Regions from separate parts of the Lysinibacillus sp. IITD104 genome, predicted to be linked through region 2. Evidence: riboswitches for the same ligand, from Rfam matches in the RefSeq annotation. Region 2 holds a riboswitch; each other region holds the start of a gene.
The links. A riboswitch is a leader RNA that binds a small molecule or an ion and turns the genes downstream of it on or off. The one in region 2 is predicted to bind lysine.

Region 1: another riboswitch for lysine. It lies ahead of V1L66_RS11940 (transporter substrate-binding domain-containing protein); the one in region 2 lies ahead of V1L66_RS21665 (amino acid permease).
Region 3: another riboswitch for lysine. It lies ahead of V1L66_RS06940 (aspartate kinase); the one in region 2 lies ahead of V1L66_RS21665 (amino acid permease).

What each region holds. Positions count from the first base shown of each region.
Region 1 is NZ_JBAHYH020000001.1:2,347,814-2,351,103, reverse strand. Features, by position in the region: gene odhB (2-oxoglutarate dehydrogenase complex dihydrolipoyllysine-residue succinyltransferase) at 1-749, shown strand, start outside; lysine riboswitch at 1,090-1,276, shown strand; gene V1L66_RS11940 (transporter substrate-binding domain-containing protein) at 1,396-2,253, shown strand; gene V1L66_RS11935 (amino acid ABC transporter permease) at 2,424-3,149, shown strand; gene V1L66_RS11930 (amino acid ABC transporter ATP-binding protein) at 3,162-3,290, shown strand, end outside.
Region 2 is NZ_JBAHYH020000001.1:4,285,850-4,289,139, reverse strand. Features, by position in the region: gene V1L66_RS21670 (MFS transporter) at 1-825, opposite strand, end outside; lysine riboswitch at 1,004-1,180, shown strand; gene V1L66_RS21665 (amino acid permease) at 1,263-2,726, shown strand; gene V1L66_RS21660 (response regulator transcription factor) at 2,879-3,290, shown strand, end outside.
Region 3 is NZ_JBAHYH020000001.1:1,368,078-1,371,367, reverse strand. Features, by position in the region: gene V1L66_RS06945 (YslB family protein) at 1-345, shown strand, start outside; gene V1L66_RS06940 (aspartate kinase) at 444-1,670, opposite strand; lysine riboswitch at 1,793-1,970, opposite strand; gene uvrC (excinuclease ABC subunit UvrC) at 2,078-3,290, opposite strand, start outside.

The sequences.
Region 1 (3,290 bases), 1.9 Mb from region 2:
CAGTAGCAACTTCAGGTGGCCCAGTAGTGTTCACACCAGCAGCTAATTCTGACCGTGTAACAATTGAAAAAATGAGCCGTCGTCGCCAAACAATTGCAAAACGTTTATTAGAAGTGAAACAATCAACAGCAATGTTAACAACATTCAACGAAATTGACATGACAAACATCATGGCACTTCGTAAACGTAAACAAGAAGAGTTTGTAAAAGCAAACGACATCAAACTTGGTTTCATGTCATTCTTCACGAAAGCTGTTGTTGCAGCACTGAAAAAATATCCATACGTAAACGCTCAAATCTCTGGCGATGAAATTCATTTAAATAACTTCTTTGATATCGGTATTGCTGTATCAACTGAAGAAGGTTTAGTCGTACCAGTTGTACGCGATGCAAATAGCAAAAACTTTGCAGAAATCGAAAAAGATATCGCTAACTTAGCGACAAAAGCTCGTGATAAAAAATTAGGCTTAAATGACATGGCTGGTGGATCATTCACAATCACAAATGGTGGTGTATTCGGTTCATTAATGTCAACACCAATTATGAACGGTACACAAGCTGGTATTTTAGGCATGCACTCAATTGTTAACCGTCCAGTTGCAGTAAATGGTGAAGTTCAAATCCGTCCAATGATGTATGTAGCACTTTCATACGATCACCGTATCATCGATGGTAAAGATTCTGTAGGATTCTTAAAAACGGTTAAAGAATTAATCGAAAATCCTGAAGATTTATTATTAAATTCATAATCCCATTAAACCCTGCGAACAATGTTCAGCAGGGTTTTTTGTATGACGAAAGGTACTGACCGATTCTAAGCTTGAAAGAGTACGAATGTTACATCGTTTAGAGGAGCAAAGAAAGAAAAAAACGCAACTTTTCTCACATATAGAACATACTCTATAATAAATATTTGTTGTAATTTTCAGAAATATCAACAAAAGTTCAACGATTTAAAGTGGAAGCAGAACGCACAATATCCTAATATTGTCATTAGTCAGAAAAATGTTAAAATCGTCTTGACGAACATATTAGTTTTATAGTAGTATCTAAATATCAATTAAATAAACAAACCTCACGAATTGTTACCAGTGAGGTAGAGGCGCGGTATTTATTAGTTCATTGTTGAGTACAAGCAAGCGAAGACGCAATGAAGAAGGAAATATCGCCGAAGTATAAAAGGAGCTCGTACTTTTATACTGGGTCTGCAGTGAATAAGTGCAGGACTGTCCTAGTAAATGGATTTCCAGATTTACTAGGTTGTGCTATCTCGGAAACATGGAAATTATAGTGAGGATTTGGGCAACTGTCATAAAAGGTAAGACCTAAGTTCAATATACTTAGGTCTTTTTTAGTACAGTTGTCTTATTTTTTTACAGAAAAGGGGAGTTTTTCATGAAAAGAAAATGGTTGTTAGTAATGATCTCTATCATGACAGCAATTGTGCTAGCTGCATGTGGCACAAGTGACAAAAAAGAGGGCGGTTCAAGTGATGCTGGAACTGACAAAGAAGAAGGCGGCGGTGAATTCCGAATCGGAATGGAGGCTGGCTACCCACCGTTCAACTGGACACAGCAAGACGATGCAAATGGCGCAGTGAAAATTGCGGATAATGCAGAGTATGCAGGTGGCTATGATGTACAAATGGCAAAGAAAATTGCTGAAGGTTTAGGCAAAGAGTTAGTCATTGTTAAAATGGAGTGGGACGGATTAGTTCCAGCGCTACAATCGAACAAAATTGATGCAATTATCGCAGGTATGTCACCAACAGAAGAACGTAAGAAAACAATTGATTTTACAGAAAACTATTATACTTCTGATTTTGTTATGGTTATTAAAAAAGGTAGCAAATATGAAGACGCAAAATCGATTCAAGACTTCTCAGGTGCTAAAATTACATCACAATTAAATACATCTAACTACACAGTGATTGACCAAATTAAAGGTGTAGAAAAACAAACGGCAATGGAGAGCTTCCCAGCAATGCGTGTGGCTTTAGAAGCAGGTAAAATTGATGGCTATGTAGCTGAACGTCCAGAGGGCATTTCCGCTTCTGCTGCCAACGATAAATTCACATATGTAGCATTTGAAGAAGGCTTTGATACAGACCTATCAAATACTTCAATTGCTGTAGGCTTACGTAAAGATGACGCAAATCGCGAAAAAATCAATGAAATCCTAAAAGGCATTTCAGAAGATGATCGTCAAGCGATTATGGAAGAAGCTATTTCTCAACAACCCGCAGCACAATAATGACATGGCACGGACTAGCAACTAGTCCGTGCATGATCATTTCATCATTATCAAAATGAGAACCTCTCTACATAATGATAATGTCCTAGCGTGACAAATCATAGAATGGTAGAAAGAGCTAGGGCACAAAAGAAATAAGCAAGCAAGATGACATTGTTAGGAGGAACATCATGAGTCTTGAATGGATACTTTCAATTATTGAAAACAACTGGCAAATGTTTTTACGAGGTGCGTATTATACGTTACTGATTTCGAGTATTAGTACAATTATTGGTGCATTTATCGGATTTTTCATCGGAATTATGCATACGATTCCAGTTCGTAAAAAAGGTGTGAAATTTTATAGCTTAAAGCTCATTAATTTTATACTGACATGCTATGTTGAATTTTTCCGTGGTACACCAATGATTGTACAGGCTATGGTTGTCTACTACGGATTAGATATCGCATTCGGTATCGATATGCACTTTATTACAGCAGGTATTTTAGTCGTTTCCCTCAATACAGGGGCTTATATGGCAGAAATTGTTCGTGGCGGTATTGTCTCCATTGATAATGGTCAATACGAGGCAGCATCAGCAATTGGCATGAATCACTTCCAAATTATGCTTCATGTTGTCTTACCACAAGTAGCGCGTAATGTTTTACCAGCGACAGGTAACCAATTAATCATGAATATTAAAGATACAGCCGTATTAAATGTCATTGGGGTAACGGAATTATTCTTCCAAACAAAATCAATTTCGGGTAACAACTTCCGTTACTTCGAATCATTCTTCGTTGCATGTGTTCTTTACTTCATCATGACATTTACCGCATCTCGCATCCTTCTCTATGTTGAAAAACGTCTAGATGGTCCTGATGCCTATCAAAAAGAACAAAAAGAAGCCGTATAGGGGGACGCACAAATGGCAGTCATTAAAATCGAACATTTAAGTAAATCATTTGGACGTAACCAAGTGTTAAAAGATGTGAATTTCCAAGTGGAGAAAGGGGAGGTAGTTTGTTTAATTGGCTCCTCTGGCTCTGGTAAATCC
Region 2 (3,290 bases):
AGGCACTGCCAAGGCCATTGGTACTTGTGAGAATTGCATGATTGAAAACATCCAGCCAGCTTTATCAGGTGCTAAACCTTGAGCAATATAGATTTCAGGTATCCAAGCTGCTGTTGTGTAGAATAATAAAGACTGTAAACCCATTGCCCCTGTGACAGCCCAAGTAACAGGTGATTTCCACAGAGGTGTACTGGTCTTTTTAGATGTAGTAACTGGTTCCGGTTTATTTGACTTTAGTTGAGGTATCCAAATTAAGATTGTAACTAGAACAAGTATGAGTGCAATGGATAGCGCCCCTTGCCAGCCTAACGATGAATTAGCTATAGGATAGCTAATACCAGCACCAAGGCCAGCAGTAAAATTCATGGACATGGTGAAAAAGGCCATCAATAAACCAACATGATATGGAAATTTCAATTTTAATAATCCAGGAATTAATACATTTCCAAAAGAAATGGCTACGCCAATTAACACAGTACCCAATAGAAGTAATTCTGTTGTACCAAGTGAGCGTAGGACAATCCCTAAGGCCAAGAGAAAAGTGGATAAAAATAATGTTAGCTCGAGCCCTAATTTGCGTGCTACAACTGGCGCAAATGGAGATATAATAGCAAAAGCCAGCAATGGAATAGTTGTTAGAAAGCCTGCCAATACATTAGATATCCCTAGATCTTCACGGATAAAGGATATAATTGGGCCAACAACAGTTAGTGGCATTCGTAATGTAGAGGCTATAAAGATAACGCCAAAGACTAAAAGTAAGGTTGTTCCTTTCCAGCTAATTTTTTTACTTGGAAAACTAGTGGAATGATCATTTGTAGTCAAAATAAAATCCCCCCTAATAATAACCATTCTAATTGAACTACTATAACACTTTATCACACTATTAAAAATAGTAGAAGATTCATAAAATACAGAACATTTCCCGTTGTATTGAAATGTCTATGGTCTTATGTTAGTATAATAAACATCATAAATTTAATAATTATATGCCTCATGTTTGTATTGAGGTAGAGGTCGCGATATTTATAAGTATGCTAATTGAAATGACAAGCATTGATGAAATTAGCTGAAAGGAAATATTGCCGAAGTGTGAGGGGACTTGAAAACCTCATGCTGGGGCTGTCTCCGAAAGGAACAGAACTGTCACGTTTGCACAACGTGTTGAGCTATCATGTAAGAAAAACTGAGGATTAACGTAGCCATCACAGTGTATATGTGATGGCATTTTTTTGCCTCATAAATAGGAAGGAAGCTATATCGTGAGTGAAATAAAAGTAAATCAGTTCGGACATAAAGCACCGAAGCTGAAAAAAGAATTAAAAAGTCGTCATATCACAATGATTTCTTTAGGCGGTACAATTGGTACGGGGCTATTTTTAGCCAGTGGTGGTGCTATTGCTCAGGCAGGACCTGGAGGAGCATTGCTTGCCTATGCTTTAATCGGTATTATGGTGTATTTTTTAATGACAAGCTTAGGGGAAATGGCTGCTTATATGCCATCATCAGGTTCATTTAGTACGTATGCAACCAAATTTGTAGATCCCGCTTTGGGCTTTGCATTAGGCTGGAACTACTGGTATAACTGGGCAATCACCATTGCTGCAGAAATTGCTGCTGTATCATTAATTATGAAATATTGGTTTCCAGATAGCTCATCAGCACTTTGGACAGTATTATTTATTGCTGTTGTACTGACGTTTAATTTACTATCCGTAAAAAGTTATGGTGAAAGTGAATATTGGTTTGCCATGATTAAAGTAGCAACGGTCATTGTTTTTATTATCATTAGCTTACTAATGATTTTTGGTATTTTAGGTGGGCAGGCTCCTGTAGGTTTCACTAATTTCTTTATTAGTGATGGGCCATTCCATGGTGGCTTCCTTGCCACATTTGGTATTTTCCTAGCAGCTGGATTTTCATTCCAAGGAACAGAATTACTTGGAATTACAGCAGGTGAAACAGATGATCCTGGTAAAAATATTCCGAAGGCTGTTAAATCTGTATTTTGGCGTATTATTTTGTTTTATATTTTAGCGATTGGTGCAATTGGGATGTTGATTCCATTCACAGATGAACGTTTATTATCAGAAGATATCGCAGTCTCACCGTTTACACTAGTGTTTGACCGCCTAGGTATTGCCTTTGCTGCTTCATTAATGAATGCCATTATTTTAACGGCTATGCTGTCAGCAGGAAATTCAGGACTATACGCATCTTCTCGTATGCTATGGCAATTAGCAGTGGATGGACATGCACCTAAATTTTTCTCAAAGCTAAGTCGTCGAGGTATTCCGATTTATGCACTTATGGCAACATTAGCTGTAGGCTGTTTAGCATTTTTGGCATCCTTCTTTGGTGATGGAGTGGTTTATATCTGGCTATTAAATGCTTCTGGAATGTCTGGCTTTATTGCATGGCTAGGTATTGCATTTAGTCATTATCGTTTCCGCCGAGCGTTTGATGCACAGGGCTTAGATCCAAAGTTATTACCTTATAAAGCTAAATTATATCCATTTGGACCATTATTTGCTTTTACTGTTTGTATGATCGTAGTCATTGGACAAAATTACACAGCCTTTACAGGTGAAAAAATAGATTGGTACGGTATCCTTGTTTCGTATATTGGGATTCCACTATTTTTAGCATTATGGTTGGGCTATAAAATAAAGCACAAAACAAAAATGCTTCCACTTAAAGATTGTGATTTAAAAGTTGAAGATTAATTAATAGAGCTGTTCTGTAAACCAAAAAGTGATGGTTTATAGGGCAGCTTTTTTTTAACACTCATGAACAAAATCTCTCCAATTAAACATCATAAATATGGTAATGTAATATACATATGGAAATTGGGTTTTAGTAGGAGAGGTGCATGATAATGCAAAAGCATATTTTACTGGTAGAAGACGATGAAGCCATTCGTGAAATGGTTGAAAATTATTTAACTATGGAAGGTTTCAATGTCACAACCGCGATCAATGGTGAAGAGGCATTACAAAATTGTTTGCAAAATACCTTTGATTTGGTCATCTTAGATATTATGATTCCTAAACTAAATGGATTGGAAGTATTAAAGATTATTCGAGAGCAGGCAGCACTTCCTATCATTATTATGTCTGCCAAAGACAGTGATGTTGATAAAGCACTAGGCTTAGGATTAGGGGCAGATGATTATATTGCTAAACCTTTTTCTATGCTAGAATTTTCAGCCCGTGTTAAGGCTGTTATCAGAAGAGCTACGAAATACTCCAGTCAAGCTGAACAAAAGCAAGAGGTCCTAGAAATCGATA
Region 3 (3,290 bases), 2.9 Mb from region 2:
GATGATGTCCTTTATTGGGCAGGTAAGGAGCTTGCTCGCAAGTTCCCATGTAAAAGTCAAGATGAACTTATCGCATTTTTCGCAGATGCCTGCTGGGGTACATTAGAACTCATAAAGGAATCAAAAGATGGACGCATTTTCCAGTTGACAAATGACCCTGAAATTCTGCAAATTAAGCAACGTAGCTTTAAACTTGAAGCAGGATTTATAGCAGAGCAAATTCAACTAGCGAAAGGCTACCTGACAGAATGCTATAATGAAAAACGGGAAAAGCAACAATACGTCATGTTTACAGTCAAATGGGATGTTAAAGAACGTATTATGAATACCATTCCCTTAGAATAATTAAAAAGGATTGTCTCCCATTAAAGAATGGGAGGACAATCCTTCTTTTTTCTTCCTTTTATTTCGGTCAATTACATAAAATGCTGTTTCTTCTATTATTATATGTAAAGTGCTTGCTCTAAATTAAACTCATCATGGAGAGCATTAGCTGCTTTGATCATATCATCCTGTGGGACAACAACGGACACTTTTATTTCAGAGGTACTTACCATTTTTACAGGGATATTTTCACGACGTAACCGATCAAACATACGAGCAGCAACGCCTGGATTAGAAGCCATGCCTGAACCTATGATAGAAACTTTTGCTAGCCCAATTTCGAAGTCAGCAAAACTAAATCCGAGTGATAATTTACTTTCCTCTAACACACGTAATGCTTCCGCAAATTCCTCTTTTAAAATGGAAAACGATACAGTTGGCTTCAACCCATCAATAATGGCTTGGACAATTATATCTACATTAATACGGTTCTCTGCAAGAACCGTAAATATGTCTGCTAATGAAGCATTGGAAAAAGCATCATACCCTACTGTTAAACGAATAATATCCGATTCAAATGCCACACCACGAACGACTAAATTTTTTTCCATTTCTACTTCCTCCTTCAATAAAGTGCCTACTGATTCAACTAAACTTGAGCGTATAATAACAGGCATTTGAAATTTCTTCGCTAACTCCACCGCACGTGGATGTATGATATGAGATCCTAAGTTAGATAATTCCAACATTTCATCATAGGATATTTCCTGTAGCTTTTGGGCATTTGTAACATAACGTGGATCTGCTGTATAAACACCGTCCACATTTGTATACATATCAACTCTCTCCGCTTCCAATGATACAGCAAGTGCTACAGCTGCTGTTTCAGCTCCACCTTTCCCAAGCATGGTAATATTGTGCTCTTCGTCAATCCCCTGTTCTCCTGCAATGACTACAATTTGTCCCTGTGTAAAGTGTTCTTCCATTCGACTAACATCTATATAGTCGATTCGTGCATGTCGATACATACCGTCCGTATGTATACCAGCTTGCCATCCAGTTAGAGACACAGCATTATAGCCTGCTTCCTGTAAGGCGATGGCTAATAAAGCACTAGATAATTGAGAGCCTGTTGACAAAACTGCATCTAATTCTCGTTTCGATACATCGTCTGTTAGTTGATGTACCATCATTTTCATCTCTTTCAAAGTGAGTCCCATCGCTGCAACGACCACCACTACATCAAAACCTTTGTCCTTTTCAGCAATCGCTTTCCGAGCAGCCTCTTGGATTTGTTCAGTGGAACCTAATGCAGCTCCTCCAAACTTCATCACGATTTTAGCCATTCTTTCGTTCTCCCTTCCAGTTCATGTATTTCACCTAATTATGGGTTTCTAGAAAAACTAAAAGGCAGCCTCCACATAACGTGAAAGCTGCCTATAACATGTACAATAATCGTAACTTGCGCATGTGTGATAGCTCTCCGAAACGTTTAGAATCGACAGTCTTACATTTCTTAAATGCAAAACCAGTACAGCAATGGAACAACAATACTGTACTTCGGCAAGCTCCCCTTTCACACAATATCTTTGGATTTGTCCATCCTCCATCGTGTTACTCTTGAACCTTGCACCTCTATCATCACTTTAAAGTGAATGTATTCAATTCATTAAGCTTTAGCGTAAACAAACTAGTCACGCAGTTGGCTCTCCATAACATTGAAAACAATGTTATTTATAACCATAGCACATGCCTATTCCTTTGACAATGATTGTTGCTGAAAATAGCTAAAAATTTGGCTTGCTAAATTAGCGGGCATCCCAGCCTCCTGTAATGCTAGCTCGCTCGCCTCTCGAATTTTTTTGACTGAACCGAAATGTTTTAGCAACTGTTGCTTTCGTTTTGGTCCTACCCCTTCAATATGATCTAATACAGATTGAATGGCATGCTTCTCATGCTGTTGACGCAAGAATGTAATAGCAAAGCGGTGAACTTCGTCTTGAATTCGTTGTAATAAATAAAAGCCATCACTTGTACGTTTCAAGCTAATCACTTCTGGTGGATCACCAAACAATAGCTGAGATGTATTATGCTTATCATCCTTTGCTAAACCAGCAATCGGTATGACAAGACCTAGCTCATCTTCTAGTACTTCACGGGCTACTTCCATTTGCCCCTTACCACCATCAATTAAGACTAAATCTGGTAATGGGAGACCTTCCTTTAAAACACGTATATAGCGACGACGTATAACCTCCTGCATTGCACCGTAATCATCATGCTTGGCTGCTGTACGTGTTTTATATTTTCGGTATTCCTTTTTCGCAGGCTTCCCATCAATGAACACTACCATGGCAGATACTGCATCCGTTCCATGCATATGACTATTATCAAAAGCTTCAATTCGTAAAGGTGTACTAATACCCATTGCTTCACCAAGTGCCTCACAAGCACCAATGGTACGTTCCTCCTGGCGTTCTATTAGCTGGAATTTAGCTGCCACAGCAATTTCGGCATTTTTGGTTGCTAATTCAACCAATTCCTTCTTTTGACCTCTTTTCGGTGTAAGCACTTTGATCTCTAATAATTCAGTTAAGATAGCTGCATCAATGGCTTGTGGAATAAAGATTTCTTTTGGCTTAATATGCTCTGGTTTTTCATAAAAGCGTCCAACAAAAGTTAAAAATTCATCCTCTGCATCTTGATAGATCGGGAAAATCGAGACATCACGCTCTATCAGCTTACCTTGGCGCACAAAGAAAACCTGAACACACATCCATCCTTTTTCCACTGCATAGCCAAATACATCTCGATTTGTTGTATCACTTGAAACTATTTTTTGTTTCTGCATAACCGTATCAATATGGGCAATTTGGTCTCGGAATTCCTTCGCTCGCTCAAATTCCAGATTTTCTGCAGCTGCTAGCATTTTAGCTTCAAGCTCTTTTTTGACTGCCTCCACACCA